2 regions of the Leifsonia sp. NPDC058292 genome follow, and region 1 is predicted to be linked to the other one. Evidence: predicted binding sites of a transcription regulator. Region 1 holds the regulator's gene; the other holds the start of a gene.
The links. The regulator HrcA, encoded in region 1, represses chaperone genes, less so after heat shock. The targets are predictions, from matches to a motif close to TTNGCACTCGNNNNNNNCGAGTGCNAA.
Positions count from the first base shown of each region.

Region 1 (11,731 bases):
GATTCACGCCGCTCGCACCGATGTACACCGAGCCGTGCGTGCCGTACTCGAACGCGAGAACGTAGAGCGCCGCGAGGTCGTCGACGTGCACGGTGGCCCAGTGCTGCGAGCCGTCGCCGATCAACTGCAGAGCCGGAGCAGTTCCCGAGCCGCGCGGTGCATCGACGATGACGTTCGCGAGACCTTTGCCGTGTCCGTAAACGATCGATGGAACGACAACGGCCGTGCTGAAGCCTTCCGCCGCCAAGACCCGCGCCTCGTTCGCTCCGCGCCAGGCGGTGAGCGCCGGCGGGGCGAGAGGCGAGTCTTCGGTGATGTCGGCGTTCGAGCCGTAGCTCCAGATACCGCCGGTGTGCACGAAGGACTTGCCGCTGCCCTCCAGCCCGCGGAAGACGGCCTCGATGAACACCGGGTCGACCTCCTGACCGGAGGCGAGGTGGATGACGCCGTCGCTGTCGAGCGCCAGCTTCGCCACGAGGTCACCGTCGGTCGCGTCGCCGATGACGGGTGTGGCGCCCGCCGCGGCGACGGCGGCAGCCTTGGCCTCGTCCCGCACCAGTGCGGTCACCGAGTGACCCTCATCGAGGAGGCGGGGGAGAACGGATGATCCGATGTAGCCGGTCGCGCCGGTCAGGAGAATGCTCATGCGTTGAGCAAACGCGACGAACCTGTGAGCATTCCCGCCGGGACGGTTTCGGGGGTCGGTTTCGGCGGGCGTAGTCTCGAATCCATGACACGAAACGTATCCATCGCCATCGTCAACGCTTATGTGGTCCCGGTCGCCGGCGACCCGATCGAGGGCGGCACCGTGCTCGTCGAGAACGGCAAGATCTCCGCCGTCGGCGCCGACGTGACGGTGCCCGAGGGAATCGAGACGGTGGATGCGGCCGGCAAGTGGGTTCTGCCGGGCTTCGTGGAGGCGCACGGGCACGTCGGCATCCACGAGGAGGCGAACGGCTGGGCCGGTGACGACACGAACGAGATGACGACCCCGAACACCGCAGCCGTGCGTGCGATCGACGCCGTGAACATCGACGATGAGGGCTTCCGCGACGCTCTCTCCGGCGGCGTCACCTCGATCGTCGTGAAGCCCGGTTCCGGCAACCCGATCGGCGGCCAGACGGTCGCGATCAAGTCGTGGGGCGGTCGCACGATCGACGAGCAGGTGATCAGCGAGAGCGTCAGTGTGAAGTCGGCGCTCGGCGAGAACCCGAAGCGCGTCTATGGCGACAAGAAGGTCACACCGAGCACGCGGCTGGGCGTCGCCATGATCATCCGCGAGGCGTTCGTGGAGGCGCAGAACTACCGCGCCCAGCGCGACGACGCACAGAAGGAGGGCAAGCCGTTCGCGCGCGACCTCGCCAAGGAGACGCTCGTGCGGGTGCTCGACGGCGAATTGGCCTGGGACCAGCACACGCACCGGCACGACGACATCGCCACGGCCATCCGCCTCGCCGACGAGTTCGGCTACCGACTGGTCGTGAACCACGGCACCGAGGGCCACAAGATCGCCGATGTGCTGGCCGAACGGGACATCCCGGTGATCTTCGGTCCGCTCTTCACCTCGCGCTCGAAGGTGGAGCTGCGCGACCGCGCCATCTCGAACCTCGGCAAGCTGGCGGCGGCCGGGGTGCGGGTCGCCATCACCACCGATCACCCGGTCGTCCCCATCAACTTCCTCGTGCACCAGGCGTCTCTCGCGGTGAAGGAGGGCCTGCCGCGCGACACCGCCATCGAGGCTCTCACCGTGAACCCGGCCTCCTTCCTGCGGCTGGATGCGCGGATCGGCTCGCTCACCCCCGGTCTCGACGGCGATGTGGTGATCTGGTCTGGCGACCCGCTCGACGTCACCTCCCGGGCCGAGCACGTGTACATCGAGGGTGCCGAGGTCTACCGCTGGGAGGGCGACCACGGCGTTGTCGTCGAGCGCTCCGAGCGTTTCGCCTGACCTGGCGCACGGGGCCCGCATCCACGAATAGGGATGCGGGCCCCGCTCGTGGGAGAATCGGATCACAATGTCACCACGAGCTCTGAAGGCCCTCGAGCCCGCCGCGACCGATCCGGCGTTCATCCGTAATTTCTGCATCATCGCCCACATCGACCACGGCAAGTCGACGCTGGCCGACCGGATGCTGCAGATCACCGGCGTCGTCTCCGACCGCGACATGCGTGCCCAGTACCTGGACCGCATGGACATCGAGCGCGAGCGCGGCATCACCATCAAGAGCCAGGCCGTGCGGATGCCGTGGGCCGACGATTCCGCGACGTACGCCCTCAACATGATCGACACCCCCGGGCACGTCGACTTCACCTACGAGGTGTCCCGGTCGCTGGCGGCCTGCGAGGGCGCGATCCTGCTGGTCGACGCCGCGCAGGGCATCGAAGCCCAGACCCTTGCGAACCTGTACCTCGCGCTCGAGAACGATCTCACGATCATCCCCGTGCTCAACAAGATCGATCTGCCCGCCGCCGACCCGGACAAGTACGCGGCCGAGCTCGCCAGCCTCATCGGCGGAAAGCCCGAGGACGTTCTGCGGGTCTCGGGCAAGACGGGCATGGGCGTCGACGCCCTGCTCGACCGCGTCGTCGAGCTCATCCCGGCGCCGGTCGGCGTGAAAGACGCACCGCCGCGCGCGATGATCTTCGACTCGGTCTACGACAGCTACCGCGGTGTCATCACCTACGTGCGAATGATCGACGGCAGCCTGTCACCGCGCGAACGGGTTCAGATGATGTCGACCAGGGCGACGCACGAGATCCTGGAGATCGGCGTGAGCTCGCCCGAGCCGACCCCGTCGAAGGGTCTTGGGGTCGGGGAGGTGGGTTACCTCATCACCGGCGTGAAAGACGTGCGCCAGTCGAAGGTCGGCGACACGATCACCAGCGCCGCGAAGTCGGCCACCGAGGCGCTGCCCGGCTACACCGAGCCCAAGCCGATGGTCTTCTCGGGTCTGTATCCGATCGACGGCAGCGACTACCCGGAGCTGCGCGAGGCGCTCGACAAGCTGAAGCTCTCGGATGCAGCCCTCGTCTACGAGCCGGAGACCTCCGTCGCCCTCGGGTTCGGGTTCCGCTGCGGCTTCCTGGGGCTGCTGCACCTCGAAATCGTCACCGAGCGGCTGGAGCGCGAGTTCGGTCTCGACCTCATCACCACCGCGCCGAGCGTGATCTACGAGGTGACCACCGAAGACAAGAAGGTCATCACGGTGACCAACCCGAGCGAGTTCCCCGGCGGCAAGATCGCCAAGGTGGAGGAGCCGATGGTGAAGGCCGCCATCCTCGCTCCGAAAGACTACGTCGGCGTGATCATGGAGCTCTGCCAAGGGCGTCGCGGAACCCTGCTCGGCATGGAGTACCTCGGCGAAGACAGGGTCGAGATCCGGTACACGATGCCGCTCGGCGAGATCGTGTTCGACTTCTTCGACCAGCTGAAGAGCCGCACCGCCGGCTACGCGTCGCTCGACTACGAGCCGACCGGAGAGCAGGAGGCCGACCTGGTGAAGGTCGACATCCTGCTGCAGGGGGAGCAGGTCGACGCGTTCAGTGCCATCGTGCACCGCGACAAGGCCTACGCGTACGGCGTGCTCATGACCGGCCGGCTGCGCGAGCTCATCCCGCGTCAGCAGTTCGAGGTGCCCATCCAGGCCGCCATCGGCGCCCGCATCATCGCGCGCGAGAGCATCCGGGCGATGCGCAAAGACGTGCTGGCCAAGTGCTACGGCGGTGACATCACCCGCAAGCGCAAGCTGCTCGAGAAGCAGAAGGAGGGCAAGAAGCGCATGAAGATGGTGGGCCGCGTCGAGGTTCCTCAGGAGGCCTTCATTGCAGCCCTCAGCGGCGACACGGAGAAGAAGGACAAGAAGTAGTCACGATGGACGGGGAATAGGGGTTCCAGGATGCGACGCTCGACGTTCACCGATCAGCCCGTGACCTACGGCGCTGTGGGTGGCACGCAAGCGCCCGACCTGCTGTACTACCCGCCCAAGGGCTACCGTCCGCTGGAGCGCTCCGTGCGCCTCGGCAGTGGTGAGGAGCGGTTCGCCTCCGCCGTCTCGGCACTGATGACGTGGGGTGTGCAGCGTGGCAGCGGCATCAAGGTCACCGAAGCGCACGAGGGCACGGGCGTGCAGTACGAAGGGGTCATCTTCAACCCCGATGGCACTCCGTCGAAGCTGCAGGAGCACCGGTCGTCGGAGGCGGTCTTCGCCGACGACGGGTCACCGTACATCGCCAACGGGATGACGGCCGTGCTGAAGATCCCGTTCTGGCCACTGATGGTGACGGCTCCGATCCGGGTCGTCTACGTCGTCGACGAGCCGACGCGGGCCGGATTCGCCTACGGCACGATGCACGGGCATCCGGAGAGCGGTGAAGAGGCATTCCTGGTCGAGCTCCGCGACGACGGCTCCGTGTGGTTCGTACTGCGGGCGTTCTCTCGGCCCTCCAACGCTTTCTACCGGCTGGTCGCCCCGGTGCTCTGGCTGACGCAGCGTCACTACACGGCGAAGTACCTCCGCTCCCTCCTGCCTGTGCGATCGGCCTGACACGTGCCGAGTGCTCTCCCGCTGGGCGATCCCGCCCCGGCCGACGGCCTGCTGCCCGCGTCTGCGGTGCGGGAGGCCGCATCCCGCCCGTTCGGCGTGTACCTGCACGTGCCGTTCTGTCGCGTGCGGTGCGGCTACTGCGACTTCAACACCTACACGGCCACGGAGCTCCGCGGCGTGTCTCAGAGCGACTACGCGAGCCACGCGCAGCGGGAGACCCGCTTCGCCGCTGCCGCCCTCGAACGGAGCGGTATCGCCTCCCGACCGGTCTCGACCGTGTTCTTCGGCGGCGGGACACCGACGATGCTGCCGGCGTCCGACCTGGCCGGGATGCTCGGTTCGGTGCGGGATGCCTGGGGCCTCGCGCCCGGAGCCGAGGTGACGACCGAGGCGAACCCCGACTCGGTCGACGCCGCGTACCTCCAAACCCTCGCCGCCGCCGGTTTCACCCGCGTATCGTTCGGGATGCAGTCGGCGGTGCCGCACGTGCTGGCCACCCTCGAGCGCACGCACGACCCCGAGAGGGTTCCGCTCGTCGTGGAGTGGGCCCGGGCGGCAGGACTGCAGGTGAGCCTCGACCTGATCTATGGAACGCCGGGGGAGTCGCTCGCCGACTGGTCCCTCTCGCTCGAGTCGGCCATCGCCTGCGACCCCGACCACCTGTCGGCGTACTCGCTCATCGTCGAGACGGGCACCAAGCTGGCTCGGCAGATCAAGTCCGGCGCCGTTGCGCTACCGGACGAAGACCTGCAGGCCGACATGTACGAGCTCGCGGATGCGCGCCTCGCCGAAGCCGGCTATGGCTGGTACGAGGTCAGCAACTGGGCGAAGGACGAGGCGCACCGGTCGCGGCACAACCTCTCCTACTGGCAGGGGCACGACTGGTGGGGTGTCGGCCCCGGTGCCCACAGCCACGTCGGGGGTGTGCGGTGGTGGAACGTGAAGCACCCGGCTGCGTACGCCGGGAGGGTTCTGGCGGACGAGTCCCCGGCGGCGGGGCGCGAGACGCTGGACGCCGAGACGCAGCGGGTCGAGCGTGTTCTGCTGACCACGCGCATCCGTGACGGGCTGCCGATCGCCGAGCTCACCCCCGCCGGCCGCGCAGCCGTCGCGGGCCTGATCGCCGATGAGCTCGTCGACGCGAAAGCCGCCCTCCGCGGATCAGTGCGACTGACCCTGCGGGGGCGGCTTCTGGCCGACGCTGTCGTGCGTCGTCTGCTGGCGGATGCCTAGCTGACGAACTTGATGGCGATCGGGTACGTGTAGTACTGGCCCTGATTCGACTTCACCGCGGCGATGATGCTGAACACGATGTTCACCACTCCGGCCGCGATGATGATGAACACTCCCACGACCACGATCGTGAGGATGCTGCCCACGATGTACGCGATGAAGATCGTGATCTGGAAGTTCAGGGCGGTGGCGGTGTGCGCGCGGACGAACGGACCCTTGTCTTTCAGCACGAGGTAGCCGATCAGCGCCGGGATCCAGTTGAACAGGATCCCTCCGACGTGCACGAGGGTCGCCCAGAGCTTCTCGTCCGAAGGACTGAGCTGCTGCGAAGGGCCGCCGTACGGTGCGCCGGGAGGCGGCGGCGGTGGGGTTGCTGACATATGAGGTTCTCCTAGAATGCGCCCGGAAGGGCGGTCGGGGATGGGTCGCCCCAACCTTAGGGCAAACCTCTCGAAACTGGGAAGCAGCCGAGAGGTCTGCCCGAGCGGTCGAGAGCTACTTGATGAAGCGGAAGTTGACCGGATACCGGTAGGCGCCGCCGCCGTTGACCTTCACGAATCCGAGGATCGAGAAGACCAGGTTCACGATGTACAGCACCCACGGGATGAGCAGGCTGAACACGAACCCGACGGGCGAGAACACCAGCACGATGCCGATGATGACGGAGACGAACCAGACGATCAACCAGGTGATCTGCCAGTTGAGTGCCTCCTTCGACTCCTGCCGAGTGAGTTGACCGCGGTCTTTGAAGACCAGGAAGATGATCAGAGACGGCAGGATCCACAGGATGCCGCCGAGATGGGCGAACGACGCCCACTGCTTGTCTTGGGCCGGGTCGAGAGGCGCGGCAGGTGCGCCGTACGGCTGCTGCGGCTGCTGGGGCGGCACCCCGCCGTACGGCTGCTGCGGTTGCTGGGGCTGCTGGGGCGGCACCCCGCCGTACGGCTGCTGCGGCTGCTGAGGGGGCAGCCCCTCGTTCGGGTCGGCCGGGGGCTGTGTGGGGTCGGTCATGATCGGTGCCTTTCGTTCGAGATCCTGGGCGGGTCGGTCGAACCTCTCGGCGAGGCGGAGCCTGCCGATCAGTGCCCGCCCACGCTGTTGTGAGGCGGCACGACTAAGGTACTGCCGCCCGTCTCGGCGGTGCAATGAAAGGGACGCGTGTCGGCGCGTTATGATTAGCACTCAGGATCGTTGAGTGCTAAGGGTCGGGAGGCGTGGGCGGATGGTGTCTGAACGGAGCCTCGAAGTTCTCCGCGTCATCGTGCAGGACTACGTGTCGTCGCGTGAGCCCGTCGGGTCGAAGAGCATCGTCGAGCGTCACGCGTTCGGCGTGTCGGCCGCGACGATCCGCAACGACATGGCCGCCCTCGAAGAGGAAGAGCTGATCGCGGCGCCGCACACGTCGTCCGGTCGCGTTCCCACGGACAAGGGGTACCGCCTGTTCGTCGACCACCTCGCAGAGGTGCGGCCGCTGAGCGCTGCGCAACGGCAGGCGATCGAGACGTTCCTCGGGCAGTCCATCGACCTCGACGACGTGCTGGCGCGCACCGTGCGACTGCTCTCGCAACTGACCAACCAGGTCGCCCTGGTGCAGTATCCGTCGGTGTCGCGCTCCCGCATCCGTCACATCGAACTCGTCACCCTTGCACCCCGCCGGGTGCTCTGCGTGCTCATCACCGACACCGGTGCCGTCGAGCAGCGGGTCGTCGAGCTTCCGGCAGAGCTGGGCGACGAGGAGGTGGCGGAGATCCGCGGCGCGATCAACGGAGCGGCCGCCGGCCTCTCTCTCGCCGACGCCACAGCCCGGCTCCGCGACCTGCCCGACGCCCTGAGCGAGCGCACGCGCACGCACGTGGAACCCGTCGCCAGCGCGCTCATCGACCAGATCGCGGCGAACAGGCAAGACAAGCTCGTGATGGCCGGCGCCGCCAACCTGGTGCGCACCGAACACGATTTCACCGGCAGCATCTTTCCCGTTCTCGAAGCGATCGAAGAGCAGGTGATCCTGCTCAGGCTGTTCGGTGAGATGGCGACCGATCAGAACGGTGTCGCGGTCAGCATCGGCCGTGAGAACGCCGCCTTCGGGCTCGCGGAGACCTCGGTGCTCTCCAGCGGATACTCGGCTTCGGGCGCTGACGTCGCCCGGCTCGGGGTGCTCGGCCCGCTGCGGATGGACTACTCGAGCAACATGGCCGCCGTTCGCGCGGTGGCCCGTTACCTTTCCCGCCTGCTCGGCGAATAGAAGAATCGAACGAAGAAAAGGAAAAGCCGTACGTGGCCGACCATTACGAAGTCCTGGGCGTTGAGCGCAACGCCACCCCTGAAGAGATTAAGAAGGCGTACCGCCGCCTCGCGAGAGAACTGCATCCGGATGTGAACCCGAGTCCCGAAGCGTCGGAGCGGTTCAAGCTGGTCACCCACGCCTACGACGTGCTGAGCGACCCGCGGGAGCGGGAGCAGTACGACCTCGGCCCGCAGCCGGGGTTCGGTGGCGGCGGAAGCGCCGATTTCGGCGGCTTCGGCGACATCTTCGAGACGTTCTTCGGCGGCGGAGGAAACAGCCGCGGCCCGAAGTCGCGCCGCGAGCGCGGTCAAGACGCGCTGTTGCGCGTGGAGGTCGACCTCGACGAGGTCGTGTTCGGCACCCACCGCGATCTCGAGGTCGACACGGCCGTCGTGTGCGAGACCTGCAACGGCTCGTGCTGCCAGCCCGGAACGGCGCCGGTCACGTGCGACATCTGCCACGGCACGGGAAGCATCCAGCGCTCCGTGCGCTCCCTGCTCGGCAACGTGATGACGTCGAGTCCGTGCGGAACCTGCCGCGGCTACGGCACCGTGATCGCGACACCGTGCGTCACCTGCCAGGGGCAGGGCCGCGTGCGTGCGCGCCGCACCGTGCCGGTCGACATCCCGGCCGGCGTCGACACCGGCCTGCGGCTGCAGATGCCCGGCAGCGGCGAGGCGGGCCCCGCCGGCGGACCGAACGGCGACCTCTACCTCGAGATCAAGGTGAAGCACCACGACGTGTTCAGCCGCGACGGCGACGACCTCCTCTGCACTCTCGAGGTGTCGATGACGGATGCCATCCTCGGCACCACGGCGACGGTCAAGTCGCTCGACGGCGACATCAAGCTGGAACTGAAGCCGGGCATCCAGAGCGCCGACATCATGAGCGTGAAAGACCGCGGGATCACGCACCTGCGCGGCAGCGGTCGTGGCGACCTGAGGGTCGGCATCCAGGTGGTCACTCCGACCAAGCTCGACCACAAGGAGCGCGAGCTGATCAAGCAGTTCGCGTCCATCCACAAGCACCCCGAGCCCTCGCTCGCCCGCTTCCAGCAGGGCCTGTTCGCCAAGCTGCGTGACCGGTTCCTCAACGTCTAGGCAGCGATGAGCTCGCTCTACCTCCGCGAAGACCTCGACGCCGTCGGCGTCGGCGATCGCCTCTCGATCACCGGCGCCGAGGCGAAGCACGCCGCGACGGTGAACCGCACCCGGCCCGGGCAGTCGGTGCTGATCGGCAATGGCCGCGGGCTTGTCGCCAGCGGCGAGGTGCTCGTCGCGACGGCGGCGGAGCTGACGATCGACGTCGAGGCGGTGGAGCACGTCGAACCCTCGTCGCCGCGTGTGACGCTCGTGCAGGCGCTGGCGAAGGGGGACCGCGACGAGCTGGCCATCCAGGCGTCGACGGAGCTCGGCGTCGACGCTGTCGTCCCGTGGTCGGCCGCTCGGTCCGTCTCCCGCTGGGAGGGGGCCAAGGTCGCGAAAGGTCGGGATCGCTGGGCGACGATCGTGCGCGAGGCCGCCAAGCAGTCGATCAGGGCATGGGTGCCGGAGGTCGGCGCACTGTCGTCGACCAAGGACGTGGCTGCGCTGGCGGCCGACCATCGCGTTCTCGTGCTCGAACCGGACGCGCAGACGCCGTTGACCTCCCTGACGCCGGATGCGCGGCCGCTCGTGCTCGTGGTCGGCCCCGAGGGCGGGATAGCGCCCGACGAGCTCGACGCACTGAAGAACGCGGGCGCCGAACTCGTGCGGCTCGGCGACACCGTGCTCCGCACTTCGACGGCGGGGCCGGCCGCCCTGGCCGTGCTCAACGGAATGCTCGGGCGCTGGTGAGGCAGCGGCCTTAAGATGGACAGCATGGAAACCGACCAGCGATCCATCTTCACGCGCATCATCGCGGGGGAGATCCCCGCCGACATCGTCTACGACGACGAGCGCGTCATCGCCTTCCGCGACATCGCGCCCAAGGCGCCGCTGCACCTCCTCGTCGTGCCGAAGACCGAGGAGTACCGGGATGTGGTGCAGCTGGCCGCGGGCGACCCGGGCCTGCTCGCCCATCTCGTCGCCGTCGCGAACACGCTGGCGGGGGAACACTCCGACGGCGATTTCCGTTTGATCTTCAATACCGGCGCCGGCGCCGGACAGACAGTGTTCCACGTGCACGCGCACGTACTGAGCGGAGAGCTCGAGGAAGGAAGCCTTGCCGACTAGCGAAATCACGCCCCCGAACGAAGAGGGGCAGGCCGAAGCGCGGTTCGAGGTCGACGGCGTCGCCATGGTGCGGCTGCTCGGCCCCCAGGACAGGCTGCTCGGCACGCTCGAGCGCCAGTATCCGTTGGTCAGCGTGCATGTCCGCGGCAACGAGATCTCGCTGAGCGGCGAAGCGACCCAGGTGGAGTCGGCGCGCCGGCTCATCGAGGAGTTGCTGCTGATGGTGCGCAACGGACAAGACCTGAGCCCGGCCGAGGTCACGAGCTCGGCGCGCATGCTCAACACCGATCTCAACCTGAGCCCCGCGGATGTGCTCGGCCAGGCCATCCTCACCGCGCGCGGCAAGGCGATCCGCCCGAAGACGCTCGGTCAGAAGAAGTACGTCGACGCCATCGACGAGACCACCATCACCTTCGGCATCGGCCCGGCCGGAACCGGCAAGACCTACTTGGCGATGGCGAAGGCGGTGCAGGCCCTCCAGCGCAAGGAGGTCACTCGCATCATCCTGACCCGTCCCGCCGTCGAGGCCGGAGAGCGCCTCGGCTATCTGCCCGGCACCCTCACCGACAAGATCGATCCCTATCTGCGCCCGCTCTACGACGCGCTCAACGAGATGATGGACCCGGATCTGGTGCCCAAGCTGCTCGCCGCCGGCACCATCGAGGTCGCGCCGCTCGCCTACATGCGCGGTCGCACGCTCAACGACTCGTTCATCATCCTCGACGAGGCCCAGAACACGACGCCCGAGCAGATGAAGATGTTCCTGACGCGACTCGGGTTCGGGTCGAGGATGGTCGTGACCGGCGACATCACGCAGGTCGACCTGCCGAACGCGGCCAGCGGCCTGCGGCTCGTCACGCGGGTGCTGAAAGACGTGGACGACATCCACTTCGCCCGGCTGACCAGCGACGACGTCGTCCGGCACACCCTGGTGGGCCGGATCGTCGACGCGTACACCGAATACGACGCCCAGAAGCAGGCCCTGCACTACGAGCGCGAGCAGGCGGCCGAGTTCGCCAACCGGGCGGAACGCCGCTCGTCCATCCCGCGCGACCGCCTTCCCAAACGACGATAAGGGCCCGCACCAGTGAGTATCGAAGTCAACAACGAGTCGACCATCCCCGTGGACGAGGCGGCCCTGCAGCGCCTCGCGGGGTTCGCGTTCGACCTCATGCACGTTCACCCCGACGCCGAGCTCGCAATCGTGCTGGTCGACGAGGCCGCCATGGAGCAGCTGCACGTGCAGTGGATGGACGAACCCGGACCCACCGACGTGCTGAGCTTCCCGATGGACGAACTGCGTCCCGGCACCGAAGACGAACCGTCCCCGGCGGGCCTGCTCGGCGACGTCGTTCTCTGCCCGCAGGTCGCCCAGGCTCAGGCCGAGACGGCAGGGCACACCCTCATGGAGGAGCTGCTGCTGCTGACGACGCACGGCATCCTGCACCTGCTCGGCT
Region 1 covers NZ_JBHVYL010000037.1:16,572-28,302, reverse strand. The annotation lists gene ACFVWR_RS16280 (NAD-dependent epimerase/dehydratase family protein) at 1-646, opposite strand, end outside; gene ACFVWR_RS16275 (amidohydrolase) at 731-1,948, shown strand; gene lepA (translation elongation factor 4) at 2,016-3,866, shown strand; gene ACFVWR_RS16265 (DUF1990 family protein) at 3,897-4,544, shown strand; gene hemW (radical SAM family heme chaperone HemW) at 4,548-5,777, shown strand; gene ACFVWR_RS16255 (DUF4870 domain-containing protein) at 5,774-6,157, opposite strand; gene ACFVWR_RS16250 (DUF4870 domain-containing protein) at 6,273-6,788, opposite strand; gene hrcA (heat-inducible transcriptional repressor HrcA) at 7,000-8,019, shown strand; gene dnaJ (molecular chaperone DnaJ) at 8,052-9,161, shown strand; gene ACFVWR_RS16235 (16S rRNA (uracil(1498)-N(3))-methyltransferase) at 9,168-9,896, shown strand; gene ACFVWR_RS16230 (histidine triad nucleotide-binding protein) at 9,921-10,274, shown strand; gene ACFVWR_RS16225 (PhoH family protein) at 10,264-11,349, shown strand; gene ybeY (rRNA maturation RNase YbeY) at 11,362-11,731, shown strand, end outside.

Region 2 (20,337 bases), on a different contig from region 1:
TCACTGAGGCGGAGCGAGACCTTCGTCACGTCGGCGCCGTCTTCGTGATCAGAGAACGTGATGAGGTCGTTGTGCCCGGAACGGTGCGCGATGACACCGACCTTGCCGCCATCGTCGGTGACGAAGGTGTGCAGCACCCCGACACCGGGCAGCTTGACCCGTCGAACGTCAACCATTTTGCGTCTCCAGAAGATTCGAGGGCGGTCATACAAGAGTACCGGAGCCGCCTGAGGGCGGCTCCGGTCGTGATGGTGTACGGGCGCGACCTACGCGGTCGCCTGCCCGTCTGCCGCCGGCTTGCGAGGCGCCCGGGCGCGGGTGGCCGCCCGCGCGGCCTTCGCCGCTTTCGCCGCCGCGGCGTCCACATCCACGATGTCGGGGGCTTCGAGCCGGATGCGGTCGGCCGACTCGTCGTCGGGCTGCAGCTGGCTGGCGCGCTCGGCGGCGACGCGCTTGAGGTAGGTCTGCACCTCGCGCTCTGTGCGGGCCTTGTCCCAGCCCAGCACGCCGGCCATCAGACGCGCGGCGACCGGCGCGGCCGAGACGCCCCTGTCCCAGGCCTCGATCGAGATGCGGGTGCGACGGGCGAGCACGTCTTCGAGGTGCAGGGCACCCTCGTTCGCGGCGGCGTACACGACCTCGGCTCCGACGTAGTCGTCGGCGCCGGGAAGCGGCTCGGCGAGCGACGGGTCTTCCCGGATGAGGTCCAGCACGTCGGCCGCGAGCGTTCCGTAACGGTTGAGGAAGTGCTCGATGCGTGCGACGTGCAGCCCGCTCTCCTGCGCGATCCGGGAGCGGCGGTTCCAGGCGGCCTGGTATCCCTCGGCGCCGACGAGCGCAATGTCTTCCGTCGTACTCTTGGGGATCTTGCCGTCGAGCGCGTCGACGGCCGCGTCGATCGCATCCTTCGCCATCACGCGGTAGGTGGTCCACTTGCCGCCGGCGATGACGACGAGCCCCGGCACCGAGTGCGCAACGAGGTGCTCGCGGGAGAGCTTCGACGTCTGGTCGGACTCCCCGGCGAGCAGCGGTCGGAGGCCCGCGTACACGCCCTCGACGTCTTCGCGGGTCAACGGCACGGCGAGCACGGAGTTGACGTGCGCCAGCACGTAGTCGATGTCGGCGGCCGTGGCGGCGGGATGCGCCTTGTCGAGATGCCAGTCGGTGTCCGTCGTTCCGACGAGCCAGTGCCGGCCCCACGGGATCACGAACAGAACGCTCTTCTCGGTGCGGAGCAGCAGCCCCATCTTCGACTGGAACCTGTCGCGCGGAACGACCAGGTGGATGCCCTTCGACGCGCGCACCTTGAACTGGCCGCGCTCCCCCACCATCGCCTGGGTGTCGTCCGTCCAGACACCCGTCGCGTTGACGACCTGCTTGGCACGGATCTCGAACCGCTCGTCGGTCTCCAGGTCATGAGCCTGCACGCCGACGACGCGCTCGCCGACCTTCACGAAGCCTTCGACCCGCACCCGCGAGGCGACGTGGGCGCCGTAGTGCGACGCCGTGCGGGCGAGGTTCGCCACGTAGCGGGCGTCGTCGACCTGGGCGTCGTAATAGGTGATTCCGCCCACGAGGGCATCGGAGGCGAGGCTCGGGATGGCGCGCTGCACCTGGCGCTTGCTGAGGTGACGGTGGTGGGGCACGCCGGGAGGACGCCCGCCGGTGTAGGAGAAGATGTCGTAGAGCATCATGCCGGCGCCCACGTAGAACCGCTCGATCACACGCTTCTTGAGCGGGTAGAGGAACCGCACGGGCTTCACGAGGTGCGGCGCGATGCGCTGCAACAGCAGACCGCGCTCGATGAGCGCCTCCCGCACCAACCGGAAGTCCAACTGCTCCAGGTAGCGGATTCCGCCGTGCACGAGCTTCGACGACCGGCTCGACGTGCCGGAGGCGAAGTCTCGCGCCTCGACGAGGCCGACGGTGAGCCCGCGCGTCACCGCGTCGAGCGCGCTGCCCGTGCCGACGATCCCACCGCCGACGACGAGGATGTCGAGCTCGGTCTCCTTGAGCGCCGCTATCGCATCCGCGCGTTCGGCCGGTCCGAGGCGCGTAGCCCCCGAGACGGACGGGTTGGAGGTGGTTCTGGTCGTGACCATCTTTCTCTCCCTCTCCCGGCCCTCTTCGGCCGGGTGATCAACGCGCGTTGTACGGCGCGACGACGACTTCGACGCGCTGGAACTCCTTGAGATCCGAATATCCCGTGGTGGCCATCGACCGGCGCAATGCGCCGACCAGGTTCGCGGTGCCCTCGGCGACCGGAGCCGGACCGTAGAGGATCTCCTCCAGCGGAGCGACCTGACCGACCTCGACGCGGTTCCCGCGCGGCAGTTGCGCGTGGTGCGCCTCGGCACCCCAGTGCCAGCCGCCGCCGGGGGCGTCGGTGGCCCGTGCGAGCGTCGAGCCGAGCATCACGGCATCCGCACCGCAGGCGATCGCCTTCACGATGTCGCCCGAGCTGCCGAGGCCGCCGTCGGCGATCACGTGCACGTAACGACCGCCCGACTCGTCCATGTAGTCGCGGCGGGCGCCGGCCACGTCGGCGACCGCCGTGGCCATCGGGGCGTGGATGCCGAGCGTCGAACGCGTCGTCGACGCCGCGCCGCCGCCGAAGCCGACGAGAACGCCGGCAGCGCCGGTGCGCATCAGGTGCAGGGCCGCGGTGTAGGTTGCCGCGCCGCCCACGATGACGGGCACATCCAGTTCGTAGATGAATTTCTTGAGGTTGAGGGGTTCGGCGTTCTTCGACACGTGCTCGGCGGAGACCGTGGTGCCGCGGATGACGAACAGGTCGACGCCGGCGGCGACGACTGTCTCGTAGAGCTCCTGCGTGCGCTGCGGCGAGAGCGCGCCGGCGACCGTGACGCCGGCCTCCCGGATCTCGGCGAGGCGGCTCGTGACGAGCTCGGGCTTGATCGGCTCGGAGTAGATCTCCTGCATCCGGCCCGTCGCCTTGGCCGCGGAAAGACCGCGGATCTCGGCGAGCAGGGGCTCGGGGTCTTCGTAACGGGTCCAGAGCCCCTCGAGGTCGAGCACCCCGAGGCCGCCCAGCTGGCCCATCATGATGGCCGTCGTCGGCGAGACGACCGAGTCCATCGGAGCGGCGAGGAAAGGGATGGAGAACTGGTACGCATCGATCGACCACGAGACGGACACGTCTTCGGGGTCACGAGTGCGCCGACTCGGCACCACCGCGATGTCGTCGAAGGCATAAACGCGGCGAGCGCGCTTGGCGCGCCCGATCTCAATCTCCATACTCACGAACTCAGTCTATGGCGAGGCCGAGGGGGATGCGCCCCCGGGCCGACCCGGGCAGAGTGGAGCCATGACGATCGAAGCCGACTCCCTCGAGAAACTCCGCACCAGGACGAGCGAGAAGTGGCGGGCCTATCCCGACGACGTTCTCCCCCTCTTCGTTGCCGAGATGGACTACCCGTTGGCGCAGCCGATCGCCGACGCCCTGATCGCCGCGGTGCGCCGATCCGACACCGGGTACATCGGTCCCGACGGCCGCGCGAAGCACGCTTTCGCCGAGTACGCCGGCGACGCCTGGAACTGGGCGGTCGACCCCGCTGGTCTGACGACGTCCACCGACATCAGCACGGTGATCGTCGAATCCCTGCGTCTGCTGATCGAACCCGGCGACCGGGTGGTGATCACGCCTCCGGTGTACCCGCCGTTCTTCGGGATGGTGACCGAGGCCGGCGGCGTCGTCGACGAGGTGCCGCTGACCGTCGGCGACAGCGGGTGGGCGCTCGATCTGACCGGGCTCGAGCGTGCGTTCGCTTCGGGAGCGCGGGCCTTCCTGCTCTGCAATCCGCACAACCCGCTCGGCCTCGTGCACACCGCGGCCGAACTCTCGGCCGTCGCCGACCTGGCCGCACGCTACGGCGTTACCGTGGTCAGCGACGAGGTGCACGCGCCGCTGACGCACTCCGACGCATCCTTCACCCCGTTCCTGTCGGTGTCCGACGCCGCAAGGGAGGTGGGCATCGCCGCCCACTCGGCGAGCAAGGCATGGAATCTCGCCGGGCTCAAGTGCGCGCTCTTCGTCGCGGCGAGCGAGCGCACCCAGCGCATCCTCGACCGCCTCCCCTTCGAGGTCGAAGAGCGCACGAGCCTGTTCGGCGCCATCGCCACGCAGGCCGCCTTCCGCGACTCACGGGACTGGCTGCGGGATGTGCTGGTCGCGGTCGAAGACAATCGAGCGTTGCTGACCCGCCTGCTCGACCACTACCTTCCCGAGGTCCGTTACCGCGAGCCCCAGGCCAGCTACCTGGCCTGGCTCGACTTCCGCGCGCTCGATTGGGGAGTCGACCCGAGCGCGCTCGCACTCGACGAGGCGCGTGTCGCGTTGGTGCCCGGTCCGGACTTCGGCGAGCAGGGTCGCGGCTTCGCTCGTCTGAACCTCGCCTGCTCCCCCTCGGTGCTCACCGAAGCCGTCCTCCGCCTGGCCGCCGTCACCCCCTAGCGCTTCGAGGTCAGCGGGAGCGGGAGACGCGCGACTCGTCCCAGACGGGGGCGTCGGATTCGTAGACGGCGCCGTCGGCGCCGAACACGAGGAAGCGGTCGAATCCGCGAGCGAACCAGCGATCGTGGGTGACGGCGACCACCGTGCCCTCGAAACCGCGGAGCCCCTCCTCCAGCGCTTCGGCCGAGACCAGATCGAGGTTGTCGGTCGGCTCGTCGAGCAGCAGAAGCGTGGCGCCCGACAGCTCGAGCAGCAGAATCTGCAAGCGTGCCTGCTGACCGCCCGACAACGACTCGAACGTCTGCTCGCTCGACGACGCCAGGCCGTAGCGGTCGAGCACCCGGCTGGCGGCATCCCGCGGCAGTCCGTCACGGAAGTCGTCGCCACGATGCAGGATCTCCAGGAGCGTTCGACCGACCAGCTCGGGATGCTCGTGCGCCTGAGCGAACAGACCGGGCACGACCCGCGCGCCCAGCTTGGCCACTCCGGTGTGCGGCACGGGTGTCCCCACCTGGTCGGCGGAGGCGAGATGACCGGCCGCCGGGTCGGGATCGGTGCCGCCCGACGCCAGCAGACGCACGAAGTGCGACTTGCCCGAGCCGTTCGAGCCCAACACGGCCACCCGCTCACCGAACCAGATCTCGGCGTCGAACGGCCGCATGAGACCGGTCAGTTCGAGGTCGAAGCACTCGACGACGCGGCGTCCTGTCCGCGCGCCGGTCAGCCGCATCGTGACGTTCTGCTCGCGCGGGCGCAGCTGCGGCGGGCCTGCCTCCTCGAACTTCGCCAGGCGCGTCTGGGCCGCTCGGTAGGCGGGCGCCATGTCGCTGTTGTACTTGGCCTTCTCCCACATCCGCAGCACCAGTGCCTTCAGCTTGGCGTGCTCCTCATCCCACCGGCGCCGCAGCTCCTCCAAGCGCGCCATCCGGTCGTCGCGCGCCTGGTGGTAGCCGGCGAACCCGCCGCCGTGGGTCCAAACGGTGTTGCCGGCCGCGCCGAGCTCCAGGGTGATGATGCGGTCGGCGGCGTTCGCGAGCAGCTCCCGGTCGTGGGAGACGAGTAGCACCGTCTTCTGCGTCGAGCGCAACTGCTGTTCGAGCCAGCGCTTGGCGGGCACGTCGAGATAGTTGTCTGGCTCGTCGAGCAGCAGCACCTGCTCCGGCCCACGCAGCAGGGCCTCGAGTGCGAGCCGCTTCTGTTCGCCGCCGGACAGCGAGCGCAGCCCGCGGAACTGCGCACGCTCGAACGGGATGCCCAGCGCCGCCATCGTGCAGTGGTCCCACACGACTTCGTGGTCGTATCCGCCCGCGTCCGCGTACTCGGCGAGCGCCGTAGCGTACGCGAGCTGGGTGTCGGTCTCGTCGCGCTCGACGATCGCGTCCTCCGCGCGCGACAGTCGCTCCGCAGAAGACCGCACCACCGGCGGCGCCACGGACACGAGCAGGTCGCGCACGGTGCGCTCGTCGCGCACGTGCCCGACGAACTGATCCATGACCCCGAGACCGCCATCGATCCCGATGCTGCCGGCATCCGGTTTCAACTCGCCGCGGATGATGCGCAGGAGGGTCGACTTTCCCGCCCCGTTCGCGCCGATCAGGGCCGAGACGGAACCCTCGCCCACGCGGAACGATACGTCGTCGAGCAATGGCCTGCCATCGGCCAGCGAGTAGCTGACGGCCGAGACGTCGATGTAACCCACGGAAAATCCCTCATCCGATGCGAGCCCCGCAACAGGGCGCCCGCGTCGAACGAGCCTTCCAGCCTACACGGTGTGCGGGCGCTGGCGGCGGGGCGTCAGCTGCGGTAGTTCGGCGCCTCCACGACCATCGCCACATCGTGCGGGTGCGACTCCTTGAGCCCGGCCGGGGTGATGCGCACGAACTTGCCGCGCTCCTTCAACTCGGGGATGGTGCGGGCGCCGACGTAGAACATCGACTGACGCAAGCCACCCAGCAGCTGGTAGGCCACAGCCGAGAGAGGCCCGCGATACGGAACCTGACCCTCGATGCCTTCGGCGATCAGCTGCTCGTCGCTCGGCACATCCGCCTGGAAGTAGCGGTCGCGGGAGTAGGAGGTCTTCTTGCCGCGGGTCTGCATCGCGCCGAGCGAGCCCATGCCGCGATAGTTCTTGAACTGCTTGCCGTTGACGAAGACCAGGTCTCCGGGCGACTCCGCGGTTCCGGCGAGCAGCGAGCCGAGCATGACGGTGTCGGCGCCGGCGACGAGCGCCTTCGCGATGTCGCCCGAGTACTGCAGCCCTCCGTCGGCGATCAGGGGCACGCCGGCCGGCCGCGCCGCGAGCGACGACTCGTAGACGGCGGTCACCTGGGGAACCCCGACACCCGCGACGACGCGCGTGGTGCAGATCGAGCCGGGCCCGACGCCGACCTTGATCGCGTCGGCTCCGGCGTCGATGAGCGCCTGGGCGCCGGAACGCGTGGCCGCCTGTCCGCCGATCACGTCGACGTGAGCGGCACGCGGCTCGTGCTTGAGACGGCTGATGATGTCGAGCACGCCGCGGCTCTCGCCGTTCGCCGTGTCGACGACGATGACGTCGACGCCCGCGTCGATGAGGGTCATCGCGCGTTCCCAGCCGTCGCCGAAGAAGCCGATGGCGGCGCCGACGCGCAGCCGGCCCTCTTCGTCTTTGGTGGCGTTGGGGTACTGCTCGCTCTTGTCGAAGTCTTTGACGGTGATGAGCCCCCGCAGACGGCCGTCGGCGTCGACGAGCGGCAGCTTCTCGATCTTGTGCTCGGCGAAGATGGCGACCGCGGAGTCGGGGTCGATCCCGACCGGCGCGGTGATCAGCGGCATGCGGGTCATCACGTCGCGCACGTAGGTGGTGGTGCGCTCGAACGGCGACACGAAACGCATGTCGCGGTTGGTGATGATGCCGACGAGGGTGCCGTCCGGCTCGACCACGGGCAGCCCGCTGACGCGGAACTGACCGCAGAGGGCGTCGACCTCTTCGACGGTGGCGTCGGGGGTCGTGGTGACGGGGTTGGTGATCATGCCCGACTCCGACCGCTTGACCTTGTCGACGTGTGCCGCCTGGTCTTCGATCGAGAGGTTGCGGTGCAGGATGCCGATGCCGCCCTGCCGCGCCATGGCGACGGCCATGCGCGACTCGGTGACGGTGTCCATCGCGCTCGACAGGAGCGGCGCGGAGACGGAGATGCGCTTGGTGAGCCGGGACGAGGTGTCCACCTCACTCGGGATGACGTCTGTATACCCGGGCAGGAGCATCACGTCGTCGTAGGTCAAACCGATGAAGCCGAACGGATCGTGCTGATCCATTTCACCCCTTATGAGTCGAGTGGATATGAGGATCCGCCCGCCACCAGCGCCAACGGATATTCAACTCTAACGGCAGAACCTTGGGGTTCTATTCCAGGATCACTCGATGGTGGCGACGTCGAGCGCGACCTGGCGACGACCCGACCGGGCGGCCACGATCATGTCGACGGTCAGGATGAGCAGTGCCAGCCACACGATGCCGAACCCGAGCCAGCGCTCCGGCGGCATCGCCTCGTGCAGGATGGCGACGCCGACGAGGAACTGGATGAACGGGGCGAAGTACTGGATGAACCCCATGTAGACCAAGGGCAGCCTGCGGGACGCTGCCGCGAAGAACAGCAACGGCACGGCCGTGATCACTCCGGCTCCGACCAGCAGCACCGTGTGCCAGACGCTGATCGTGCCGAGCGTGATGCCGACGGTCGCACCGACGACGATGAGTTGCACGATCGCTACGGGCGTCAGCCACATGGTCTCGAGGGTGAGTCCCGAGACCGCGTCGACCGAGCCGCCGACGCGCTTCTTGATCAGCCCGTAGAAGCCGAACGAGAAGGCCAGGAGCAGGGCGATCCAAGGCAGCGATCCGTACCCGATGGCGAGCACGACCACCGCGACGACACTCACCCCGACGGCCACCCACTGGGCGACGCGCAGCCTCTCCCGCTGCACGATCACTCCGAGGAAGACGGTGACGATCGGGTTGATGAAGTACCCGAGCGCGGCCTCCACGACGTGCCCCGAGACCGTCGCGAGCACATACGTCTGCCAGTTGACGTAGATGAGTGCTCCGGCGGCGCCCATCGTGAACAGCACCCGCTTGTTCGTCAGCAACGCACCGAACACCCGCCACTTGCGGGTCACCGTGAGCAGGATGGCGCAGAAGACCAGGGAGAACAGCACACGCCACGCGACGATCTCGAACGCGCTGGCCGGCACGAGCGACAGGAAGTAGATCGGCAGGATGCCCCACAGCACATAGGCCGAGATGGCGTAGATCAGGCCCGAGCGCCGGTGTTCGGTGAGGGGCTTCTCTTCTGCTGGCTGAACGCTCTGGGACACTCCACAGATCATACGCATGCAGAAGGCCCGGATGCGTTACGCATCCGGGCCTTCTGTCTCGCTGACTTCTGAGGTCAGCGCACGACCACTGCGAGAACGTCGCGAGCGGAGAGCACGAGGTACGTCTCGTTGGAGAAGGTGACCTCGGTGCCGCCGTACTTGGAGTAGAGCACCTTGTCGCCGACGACGACATCGAGCGGCACACGGTTGCCGTTGTCGTCGATGCGACCGGGACCGACGGCGATGACCTCGCCCTCCTGCGGCTTCTCCTTGGCGGTGTCGGGGATGACCAGACCCGAGGCAGTGGTCTGCTCAGCCTCGACCTGCTTGATAACGATGCGATCCTCGAGCGGCTTGATGGAGACCGACACGGTTGACCCCTCTTTCTGACTTCTTGACTAAGACTTGAGTTAGCACACTCACAGTGAGAGTGCTAAAAGGAGTTTAGAGGGTTCGTTAGCAGTCACGCAACGTGAGTGCCAAGAGGTACCGTGATCACATGGATCGGTCCGAGTTGCTGGAAGTGCTCACCCCCGAGGGCCTGAGGCTGCTCGATTCGCTGCCGCCCTACCATTCTGAGCGCGATGTTCTGAAGATGGTCAGCGACCTTCGCAAGGCGGGCCACTCCCCTGCGCTCGTCGCCGCGGTGCTCACTCAGGCGAGGCTGCGCTCGAAGGCTCGCGTCAAGTTCGGCGAGTTCGCCGGCCGGATGCTGTTCACCGAGGCCGGTCTGGAGCAGGCTACGCGTCTGCCCGTCGCCGCCCGGCACGCCACCCGGTTCGCGGCCGCAGGACTCACCAACGTCGCCGACCTCGGCTGCGGGATCGGCGGTGACGCGATGGCTTTCGCCGGGCTGGATCTCGACGTGACGGCCGTCGAGGCCGACGAGGTCACGGCTGCAATCGCGAGCTTCAACCTGGCTCCGTTCGGCAACGCCACCGTGCTGCACCAGAGCGCGGAGAAGACCGACCTGAGGGGCATCGACGGCATCTTCCTCGACCCCGCCCGCCGCACCGCCGGCCACGGGCAGACCTCCCGCATCACCGACCCCGACGACTACTCGCCCTCGCTCGGGTTCGCGTTCGAACTCGCCACCGGGCGGTCCGTCGGCCTGAAGCTCGGGCCTGGTCTCGACCGCGACCTCATCCCGTCGAGCGCCGAGGCGCAGTGGATCTCGATCGACGGACAGCTCGTCGAGATGGGCCTGTGGTTCGGCGCGCTGACCCGGCACGGCATCCGTCGCGCCGCGCTCGTCGTCGACGGAGACGACACGGCCGAGCTCACCGCAGGCTCCGACAGCGAAGACGCCGAGACGACCGACCTCGGCGAGTACGTCTACGAACCGAACGGAGCGGTCATCCGGGCGCGCCTGATCGGCGACCTCGCGCGCAGCCTCGGCGCGGGGATGCTGAGCGACGGCATCGCCTATCTCACCTCCGACGAGGCGAAGAGCACGCCGTTCGCCACGGGATTCCGCGTGCTCGACACCCTCCCGTATCAGGAGCGCGAGCTGAAGCGTGCACTCAAGCAGCGCGGCATCGGCGTGCTCGAGATCAAGAAGCGCGGCGTCGACGTCGATCCTGCGGCCCTGCGCAAGCGCCTGTCGCTCACGGGTCAGAACTCGGCGACGGTCATTCTGACCCGCGTCGCCGGTAAGCACACCGCCCTGCTGGTGGAACGCCTCGAACGCTGACCGTCCGCCACGGGCGCAGCACCGACGAAGGCCGGGCACGCTTGCGCGTCGCCCGGCCTTCGCCGACTGAGTGACTCAGTAGCTGTAGGTGGAGCGTGTCGCCGAGAACGCGACGACGAAGAAGATGATCACTGCCCAGATGATGAGCGAGAACGCGATGCTCACGAATCCGGTGATGATGCCCGTGAGCCAGAAGCCCTTGGCGGCCGGTTCCTTCTTCTTGCCGATGAACCCGAGGATGACGGCGGCGACACCGAACGGGAAGCCGATGCCGTAGACCCAGCCGAGCACGACGCCGATGATGCCGCCCACCATGGACAGGATGCTGAGGATCGGCGACTTCGCCTGCGGGGCGTACGGCTGTGCGTAGCCGGGGGCGGGCTGACCGTAGGCCGGTGCGCCGTACTGCGGCTGGCCGTAGGGCTGCTGCTGACCGTAAGGCTGCTGCGGCTGCTGTCCATACGGCTGCTGCGGCTGCTGTCCATACGGCTGCTGCGGCTGCTGACCGTACGGCTGCTGCGGAGCCTGCTGGCCGTACGGCTGCTGCGGCGGAACCGGCGGCGCGGGCGGCGCAGGAGGCGCGGGCGGCGTGGGCGGAACCGGGGGAACGTTGCCGGTCTGATCGGCGGAGGCGTTGGGGTCCGCCGGGTCGGCGGGCACGTTCGGATCGGTCATGAGGCCAATCTCCTTAGGTAGAAGGACTGCTGAGCGCTGCCATGGTGGCAGGCGGCTCGGGAGGTGTCAACGAATGGCCTCCCCGCACAGCCGCATCCCCACACTATTGCTTCGGGCGCTTCGATCGGCGGAATAGCCCCGAAAACGGCACCGCGGTACCACGCAGGAAAGCGCTGGCCGGCTCAGCGGACGACGTGGATGTCGGTCACCGGAAGCGTGGAGTCGGCCGCGAACGTCAGGCCGCTCGGCTCCCGCCCCGCCATGATCAGCTGGGCTCCGAGCGCCGCGATCATCGCCCCGTTGTCGGTGCAGAGCGAGAGGGCGGGGATGCGTAGCGCGACCCCGGCATCCGCGGCCCGCTGCGCCGCCACCTCGCGCACGCGTGCGTTCGCGACGACCCCGCCGCCGAGCAGCAGCCGGGGAACGTCGTGATCCCGGCAGGCGGCCATCGCTTTCGTGAGCAGCACGTCGACCACGGCCTCGCGGAAGCTGGCCGCCACGTCGGCCACGGGAACGGGCTCGCCCGCATCCTGCCGCTGCTCGACCCAGCGGGCGACGGCCGTCTTGAGCCCCGAGAACGAGAAATCGTACCGGTGCGCTTCGAGGTCTTTCGGCTTGGTGAGCCCTCGGGGAAAGCGGATCGCCTTCGGGTCGCCGCCGACGGCGACGCGGTCGATCTGCGGGCCGCCCGGATACGGCAGGCCGAGCAGGCGGGCGACCTTGTCGAACGCCTCCCCCGCCGCGTCGTCGATCGTCTCGCCGAGCAGCACGACATCCGAGACGAGATCGCGCACGAGCAGCAGAGAGGTGTGGCCGCCCGACACGAGAAGCGCGATCGTCGGCAGCTCGACCGGATGGCCTGGGCCGCCCGCGGCGTCGAGCAGGTCGGCGCCGACGTGGCCGACGAGGTGGTTCACGGCGAACACCGGCTTGCCCAGAGACACGGCGAGCGCCTTGGCCGCCCCCACACCGACCATGAGCGCGCCGGAGAGACCGGGGCCGCTGGTGACGGCGACGGCGTCGATCTCGGACAGCTCGATGCCGGCGTCCGCCACGGCGGTGCGGAGGGTCGGCGTCAGCGCCTCGAGGTGCGCTCGGGCCGCGACCTCCGGAACCACACCGCCGTAGCGCGCGTGCTCGTCCATCGACGACGCGATCGTGTTGGACAGCAGCGTCGTGCCGCGCACGATGCCGATCCCGGTCTCATCGCACGAGGTCTCGATGCCGAGAACGAGAGGGTTCGTGCGATTCATGCTGTCGTCGTCTCCGGAGTCGGGATGGTGAGACGCATCACGATCGCGTCAACGCCGTCGGGCTGGTAGTAGCGGGGGCGCACGCCGATCTCCTCGAAGCCGAGGCCGCGATACAGCGTCTGGGCGCTGGGGTTGTCCGCCCGCACCTCGAGGAAGACCTCGCGGGCGCCGCGCTTGCGTGCCTCGCCGACGAGCGCCAGCATCAGCGCGCGACCCAGGCCGTTGCGACGCGCTCGCGGCGCGACGGCGATGGTCTGGATGTCGCCCTCGATCGCCCCCCGCGGAGCCAGCAGCCCGGCGTACGCGTCGATGCGCTCCGGCTGCTCGGGCTCGAAAGCGACGAGGTAGTAGCCGTGCTCGCCCGCGATCTCCGCGCGCATGGACTCTTCCGACCACGCATCGCTCACGAACGTCGATCGTTCGAGCTCCATGATCGGCTCGACATCGTCGATGGTCGCCCGGCGCAGCTGCCACGCGGCTCCCGAGACCGTGCCGGTCACGCGCTCACCCGTTTCGGCCCGGCCGAGAGCGTCACGTCGGGCGAGCGGAGGTACAGGGGTTCGTCGGGCGCGAAAGGGCGACCGTTCGCGTAGAGGAGTTCGGCGAGCATCCCGAGGGCGCCCGCGGAGATCTGGTGCGCGTCGAAGCGGGTGAGCGAGGGATGCGGCAGGGCGTCGGGCTCGCCCAGACCGGGCCCGTCCTCCCGGATGGGCAGGCCCGTCTCGTCGACGCCGACGTAGGCCGACCAGTACAGCTCGCGGCGGCGCGCATCCGTCACCACGAGCAGCCCTCCCTCCTGACCGGCGGCGTAGCGCTCGAACGCGACCGCGTCGTGACTCACGACGGGAACGAGCGGCTTCGCGGCGCCGAAGGCGAAGGCCTTGGCCGCGGCGATGCCGACGCGGAGCCCGGTGAACGGGCCGGGTCCCATCCCGGCGACGACGCCCGACAACGACGAGACCGCGACTCCGGATGTGCGGAGCACCTCGTCGATGAGCGTGCCGATCACCTCGGCGTGACGCATGGTGTCGGCCTCGGAGGCCTCGGCGAGCACCCCGCCGTCACGGTCGACCACCGCGACGCTGGTGCCGGCTGAGGTGTCGATCGCGAGAAGCATGGTTCCAGCCTAGGCGAGCCAGCGGGGCCCGTAGCCGGTCACGGTGACCCGGCGGGGCTCCTCGGCGTCGAGGGCGTCATCGCGGTCGGCGTCTTCGATGTCCTCGTCTTCCGCCGGATCGTCGTCCGCCGGCAACGGAGCCTGCTCCGAGCCGCCCGTCGGGCGCACGATGTCGATGTCGAGCCACGACTCGGCGACGCCGTCGAGCATCCCGCTGCCCCACTCGACCACCACGATCGAGCGCGCGAAGTCGATGTCGAGATCGTCCAGTTCGAGCGCGCTGCTGAGCCGGTAGGCGTCGACGTGCACCAACGGCGCTCCCCCGACGAGACTCGGATGCGTTCGGGCGAGCACGAAGGTCGGGCTGGTCACCGGGCCGCGCACCTGCAGACCGTCGCCGATGCCGCGGGTCAGGGTGGTCTTACCGGCGCCCAGCGGGCCGTTCAGCACCACGAGATCGCCCGCGCGCAGGATCCCCGCGAGCTCGATGCCGAGCGTGTGCATGGCAGCGGAGTCGGGGATCACGCGGGTGGTCGGGGGCCACAGGCCAGTCATGACGGCTCCGGGTATGTGCGGCGCACGCGAGCCCCGATGCGGGTCACGATCTCGTAGTTGATCGTGTCGGCTGCGGCCGCCCAGTCTGCGGCAGACGGCGCCCCGGTGACCGGGTCGCCGAAGAGTACGACCTCATCTCCGACCTGCACCGCGGCGTCGCCCACGTCGACCACGAACTGGTCCATCGCGACGCGCCCGCTGATCGTGAAGGTCTTCTCGCCGATGCGCACCGGCGCGCGGCTCGACGCGTGACGCGGGATGCCCTCTGCATAGCCGAGCGGAACCAGGGCCAGCGTCGACTCGCTCGTGGTGCGGTACGTGTAGTCGTAAGAGACCCCGGTGCCCGCCGGCACCCGGCGCACGGCGGCGACGCGACCGCGCAGGGTCATCACGGGTGTGAGGCCGAGGTCTGCGCTCGAGGCGTCTTCGAAAGGCGAGAGGCCGTAGATGGCGATGCCGAAGCGCACGAGGTTGAACCGTGCCTCCGGGATGCGGAGCGCGGCGGCCGAAGCCGCAAGATGCCGTAGCTCCGGGCTGAGACCGGCGGCTTCTGCGGCGTCGAGGCCGCGGGTGAAAGCTTCGACGGCAGCGGCGTCGTCGTCGGGCGACGCGTTCGAGACGTGGCTGAAGATGCCGCGCACGCGCACATCGCCCGCTCCCTCGAGCTCCGCCGCGCGGGCGAACACCGCAGCCCACTCGGGCTCGGAGATCCCGTTGCGGCTCAGTCCGGTCTCGAGCTTGAGCTGCACGAACGCCGGGCCTTGCTGCCGTCCGGCGGCGACCGACGCGCGGCGCGCTTCGGCGACCGCGTCCAGGTGAGCGATCGAGCTGATGCCGAGGTCGATGCCCGCCTCGATGGACGGCCCGAAGTCGATGCCGGGATCGTGCAGCCAAGCGAGCACCGGGGCGTCGATCCCGGCTCGCCGCAACTGCAGCGCCTCCGTCACGTCGGCCACGCCGAGCCAGTCGGCGCCGCCGGCCAGCGCAGCGCGTGCGCACTCGACCGCACCGTGACCGTAGGCGTTCGCCTTGACCACGGCCATCACGTGCTCGGTGCCGACGACCTCCCGGAGGTGCGCGACGTTCGACGTGAGCGCGGCGAGATCGATGACCGCTTCGCGGAAGACGGGTGAATCAGCCACGGTCGTCCCGTTCGGCGACCACGAACGCGGTCGCAACCCCCGCATCGTGGCTCATCGTCACGTGGATGTGGGAGATCCCGCGAGCGCGCACATCCTGTTCCACCACGTTGTGCAGCACGAAGCCCGGGTTGCCCTCGCCGTCGGCGACGATCTCCATGTCGTGCCAGCGCACGCCCTCCGAACCGCCGAGGGCTTTGATCAGTGCTTCCTTCGCTGCGAAACGCGCGGCGAGCGAGTGCACCGGAAGAAGCCGCTCCGCCTCGGTGAAGAGCCGCTCCCGGAGGCGTGGCGTGCGGTCGATGGCCCGCGTGAAGCGCGCCAGATCGACCACGTCGACCCCGATGCCGGCGATCATGAGCGCGCTTACTCGACCGTGACCGACTTGGCCAGGTTGCGCGGCTGGTCGACGTCGAGGCCCTTGGCCGCCGACAGCTCCATCGCGAAGATCTGCAGTGGAACCACCGCGAGCAGCGGCTCGAACAGGGGCTCGGCGAGGGGGATGCGGATGACCTCGTCGGCGAAGGGGAGCACAGCGGCGTCACCGGCCTCGGCGATCGCGATCACGCGGGCGCCACGGGCGCGGATCTCCTGGATGTTCGAGACGACCTTCTTGTGCATCTCGTCGGAGAAGCGAGGGCTCGGCACCACGACGAACACGGGCTGGCCCGGCTCGATCAGCGCGATCGGGCCGTGCTTGAGCTCGCCCGCCGCGAATCCCTCGGCGTGGATGTACGCGAGCTCTTTGAGCTTGAGCGCACCCTCGAGCGCGATCGGGTACCCGACGTGACGGCCGAGGAAGAGCACCGAGCGGGTGTCGGACATCCAGCGGGCCAGCTGTGCGATGGTCTCGTGCGATTCCAGCACGGTCGCGATCTTCTCGGGCACCGCGGCGAGCTCGTCGATGGCCTCGCGCTGTACGGCGTCGGTCAGTGTGCCGCGCACGCGCGCCAGGTGGAGGCCGAACAGGTACAGGGCGGTGATCTGCGCCACGAACGCCTTCGTCGAGGCCACGGCGACCTCGGGGCCGGCGTGCGTGTAGAGCGCGGCGTCCGACTCGCGCGGGATGGTGGCGCCCTGGGTGTTGCAGACCGAGATCGTCTTGGCTCCGGCGTCGCGGGCGTACTTCACGGCCATGAGGGTGTCCATGGTCTCGCCCGACTGGCTGATCGAGATCACCAGCGTGCCCTGGGAGATCACCGGCTCGCGATACCGGAACTCGTGGCTCAGCTCCACCGAGACGGGAACGCGGGCCCACTTCTCGATGGCGTAGCTGCCGACCATCCCGGCGTAAGCGGCCGTGCCGCAGGCGATGATGGTGATGCGGTCGACGCCGGCGAGCGCGTCGTCACCGAGCGTGTCGAGCTCCGGGATGTGCACGGTGCCGTCGACGAGGCGGCCGCGCAGGGTGTTCGCCACCGCATCCGGCTCTTCGGCGATCTCCTTGGCCATGAACGACGACCAGCCGCCCTTCTCGGCCGCCGACGCATCCCAGGCGACCTCGAACGGCTCGACCTCGACGGGAACGCCCCCGAAATCGGTCACCGTCACGGAGTCGGGCGTGATCGTCACGATCTGGTCTTGACCGATCGCCATGGCATTGCGGGTGTACTCGACGAAGGCCGCGACGTCGGAGCCGAGGAAGTTCTCGCCGTCACCGAGCCCGATCACGAGCGGGGAATTGCGGCGGGCGCCGACCACGACGTGCGGCTGGTCCTTGTGCAGGGCGAGCAGCGTGAACGCGCCCTCGAGCCGGGAGACGACACGGCGGAACGCCTCGTTCAGATCGCCGGTGGCGTGGTACTCGCGGCCGAGGAGGACGGCTGCGACCTCGGTGTCGGTCTCCGACTCGAACGTGAAGCCGTCGGCGAGCAGCTCGTCTTTGAGCGTCGCGAAGTTCTCGATGATGCCGTTGTGGATGACGGCGAGCCTGCCGTCGTCGCCGAGGTGAGGGTGGGCGTTGACGTCGGTCGGGCCGCCGTGGGTCGCCCAGCGGGTGTGCCCGATCCCCGTGCCGCCGTTCGGGATGGGGTGGCTCTCGAGCTCGCCGACCAGCGCGGACAGCTTGCCCGCCTTCTTGGCGGTGCCCAGCTCACCGTTCGGGCCGATGACCGCGACACCCGCGGAGTCGTACCCGCGGTACTCCAGACGCTTCAGCCCGCCGAGGAGCACCTCGAGGCTCTTATCCGTTCCGACGTACCCGACGATTCCACACATGCAGCCGATTTTAGCCTGGGCGGACACCCTAGACTTGACGCCTATGGCGGAGCACGGCGCAGCACAAGGCGGATCCACAGGCAACGGCGAGTCGTCCCCCTTCGTCGAACTGTCGCGAGCCGACTGGGCCGATCTCGCCGAGAGCACGGAGCTCCCGCTCAAAGAGACCGAGATCGTGCAGTTGCGCGGGCTCGGCGATCCGCTCGACATGCGCGAGGTCGAAGAGGTCTATCTGCCGCTCAGCCGGCTGCTGAACCTCTATGTCGGTGGCGCCAAACAGCTGCACCGGGTGACCAGTCAGTTCCTTGGAGAGCGTGCGGCGAGCACGCCGTTCGTGATCGGCGTGGCCGGGTCGGTCGCTGTCGGCAAGTCGACCATCGCCCGCCTGCTGCGCGAACTGCTGTCGCGCTGGGACGACACTCCTCGCGTCGAACTCGTCACGACCGACGGCTTCCTCCTGCCGAACGCCGAGCTCGCCCGTCGTGGGTTGATGGAACGCAAAGGGTTTCCCGAATCGTACGACCGTCGCTCGCTGCTGCGGTTCGTCACCGCGGTGAAGAGCGGCGCCGCCGAGGTGCGGGCGCCCTTCTACTCGCACCTGAGCTACGACATCGTGCCCGACGCCGAGATCGTCGTGCGCCGCCCCGACGTCCTGATCGTCGAAGGGCTCAACGTGCTGCAGCCGGCGGGGGGCGGCAACCGTCTGGCGGTGAGCGACCTCTTCGATTTCAGTGTGTACGTGGACGCGCGCACCCGCGACATCGCACGCTGGTACGAGGAGCGCTTCCTCAAACTGCAGCGGGGCGCGTTCGCGAATCCCCAGTCGTACTTCCACCGGTTCGCGGAGCTCACCGAGGAGCAGGCGCGCGGGCGAGCGGCCGGCATCTGGAGCAGCATCAACGAGCCCAACCTCACCCAGAACATCCGGCCGACGCGCTCGCGGGCGAAGCTGGTGCTGCGCAAAGGCGCCGATCACACGGTCAGCTCGGTGCTGCTCCGCAAGCTCTGACGTCGTCCGACCTGAGGCATAAGAGCCACAGGTTTGTGAACTCTGGTCATGGCGGCCTGTGTGCCGTACTCATGAGGTATGCCAGCCCCTCGCTCCCGCGCCGCCGAGCTGTTCGGCGAGCGGGTGCGCAAAGCGCGGCTCGCGCTCGGCTTCAGCCAGGAGCACATCGCCAACCTCGCAGACATGCACGTGACCAACTACGGTCGCATCGAACGCGGAGAGGCCAACTCGGAGTTGCACACGATCGTGCGCCTGGCGACAGCACTCGACACCGATCCCGCCGAACTGCTGGCGGGACTCTACGGCGCGGGGATGCTCCCCGGTCGCACGCGCGCGTTCTCCGTCACCGACTTCATCGCGGCACAGAAGGCCGCCGACGACTAGAGGGCCTAGCCGGAACTGGCTGTACAAACCTGGGTCGTTGTTGACGCGGGAGAGAGCTCCGTCGTCCCGGGCGCTTACGAGGGGCGAGTCCTTGCGGCCTCAGCCCCTTTCCCGCCCGCAACAACGCGCCCCTCGCCCCTCGCCCGGCGGATCTTCCGCGCGTCGCGGGCCGGACGCCGGACGCCGGACGCATCCCGGCAAGCACCCACAAAAACGAGGGGTCCCAACACGCCGTCTGGCGCAGGCGCCTCACGGCGCGTTGGGGCCCCTCGATGGGAGTGCGGCAGCGGCAGGGGCGGCGCTGCTCTCGAAGGCCTCGTGATCGACCGAATCAACTACGGTCGAGGTCAGAACAGCTAGAGGGCCAGCCGCTCGCGCACGACGTCGGCGAGCTCGTTGGCCAGCCGTTCCGCCGTGCCCTGATCGGCGGCTTCCACCATCACGCGCACGAGTGGTTCCGTGCCGGACGGCCGCAACAGCACGCGCCCGGTGTCGCCGAGCGCTGCCTCCGCCGCCTGAACGGCGGCCTTCAGCACTTCATCCGTGTGCACGGCGTGGTGGTCGACGTTCTTCACGTTCACCATCAGCTGCGGGTAGACCGTCATCGCCTGGGCGAGCTCGGCCAGCGACTTGTGCTGGCGGGCCATCTCGCTGAGCAGGTGCAGTCCGGTGAGGATGCCGTCACCCGTCGTCGCGAAGTCGCTCATGATGACGTGGCCCGACTGCTCGCCGCCGAGCGAGTATCCGTGCTCGTTCATCTCCTCGAGCACGTACCGGTCACCGACCGCCGTCTCGACGATGCGGATGCCGTTCTCTTTCATGGCGAGCTTGAGGCCCAGGTTGCTCATCACCGTCGCCACGAGCGTGTTGTCGCGCAGCTTGCCGCGCTCCTTCATGCCGAGGGCGAGGATGGCCATGATCTGGTCGCCGTCGACGACGTTGCCGTTCGCATCGATCGCGAGGCACCGGTCGGCGTCGCCGTCGTGGGCGATGCCGACGTCGGCTCCGGCCGCGAGCACGGCTTCGGCGAGGTTGTCGAGGTGGGTGGAGCCGACCCCGTCGTTGATGTTCATGCCGTCGGGCGAGTCGCCGATGACGGTGACGCGGGCGCCCGCGTCGGTGAAGACCTCCGGCGACACACCGGCGGCGGCGCCGTGCGCGCAGTCGAGCACCACGTGGATGCCGTCGAGACGGTGCGGAAGGCTCGCGAGGAGGTGCACGACGTACCGGTCTTCGGCGTCGGCGAATCGGCGGATGCGCCCGACCGCCGCACCCGTGGGAGCGAGCTTCTCGAGGCCGAGGTGCTCCTCGATGCGGTCTTCGACCTCATCCGGGAGCTTCGTGCCGCCGCGGGCGAAGATCTTGATGCCGTTGTCGGGCGCCGGGTTGTGGGATGCGGAGACCATCACGCCGAAGTCGGCGTCGATGTCCGAGATCAAGAAGGCCGCTGCCGGGGTGGGGATGA
Region 2 covers NZ_JBHVYL010000011.1:30,169-50,505, forward strand. The annotation lists gene ACFVWR_RS08485 (cation:proton antiporter regulatory subunit) at 1-176, opposite strand, end outside; gene ACFVWR_RS08490 (glycerol-3-phosphate dehydrogenase/oxidase) at 267-2,102, opposite strand; gene ACFVWR_RS08495 (GuaB3 family IMP dehydrogenase-related protein) at 2,140-3,258, opposite strand; gene ACFVWR_RS08500 (MalY/PatB family protein) at 3,329-4,474, shown strand; gene ACFVWR_RS08505 (ABC-F family ATP-binding cassette domain-containing protein) at 4,485-6,173, opposite strand; gene guaB (IMP dehydrogenase) at 6,269-7,771, opposite strand; gene rarD (EamA family transporter RarD) at 7,871-8,830, opposite strand; gene groES (co-chaperone GroES) at 8,905-9,201, opposite strand; gene ACFVWR_RS08525 (SAM-dependent methyltransferase) at 9,330-10,523, shown strand; gene ACFVWR_RS08530 (DUF4190 domain-containing protein) at 10,599-11,198, opposite strand; gene tsaD (tRNA (adenosine(37)-N6)-threonylcarbamoyltransferase complex transferase subunit TsaD) at 11,381-12,451, opposite strand; gene rimI (ribosomal protein S18-alanine N-acetyltransferase) at 12,448-12,951, opposite strand; gene tsaB (tRNA (adenosine(37)-N6)-threonylcarbamoyltransferase complex dimerization subunit type 1 TsaB) at 12,948-13,568, opposite strand; gene tsaE (tRNA (adenosine(37)-N6)-threonylcarbamoyltransferase complex ATPase subunit type 1 TsaE) at 13,578-14,123, opposite strand; gene alr (alanine racemase) at 14,120-15,265, opposite strand; gene ACFVWR_RS08560 (holo-ACP synthase) at 15,258-15,620, opposite strand; gene glmS (glutamine--fructose-6-phosphate transaminase (isomerizing)) at 15,629-17,479, opposite strand; gene coaA (type I pantothenate kinase) at 17,523-18,488, shown strand; gene ACFVWR_RS08575 (helix-turn-helix domain-containing protein) at 18,567-18,872, shown strand; gene glmM (phosphoglucosamine mutase) at 19,229-20,337, opposite strand, start outside.
Region 2: groES (co-chaperone GroES) is a predicted target of HrcA. The motif match lies at 9,287-9,313, and genes of this name have one in related genera.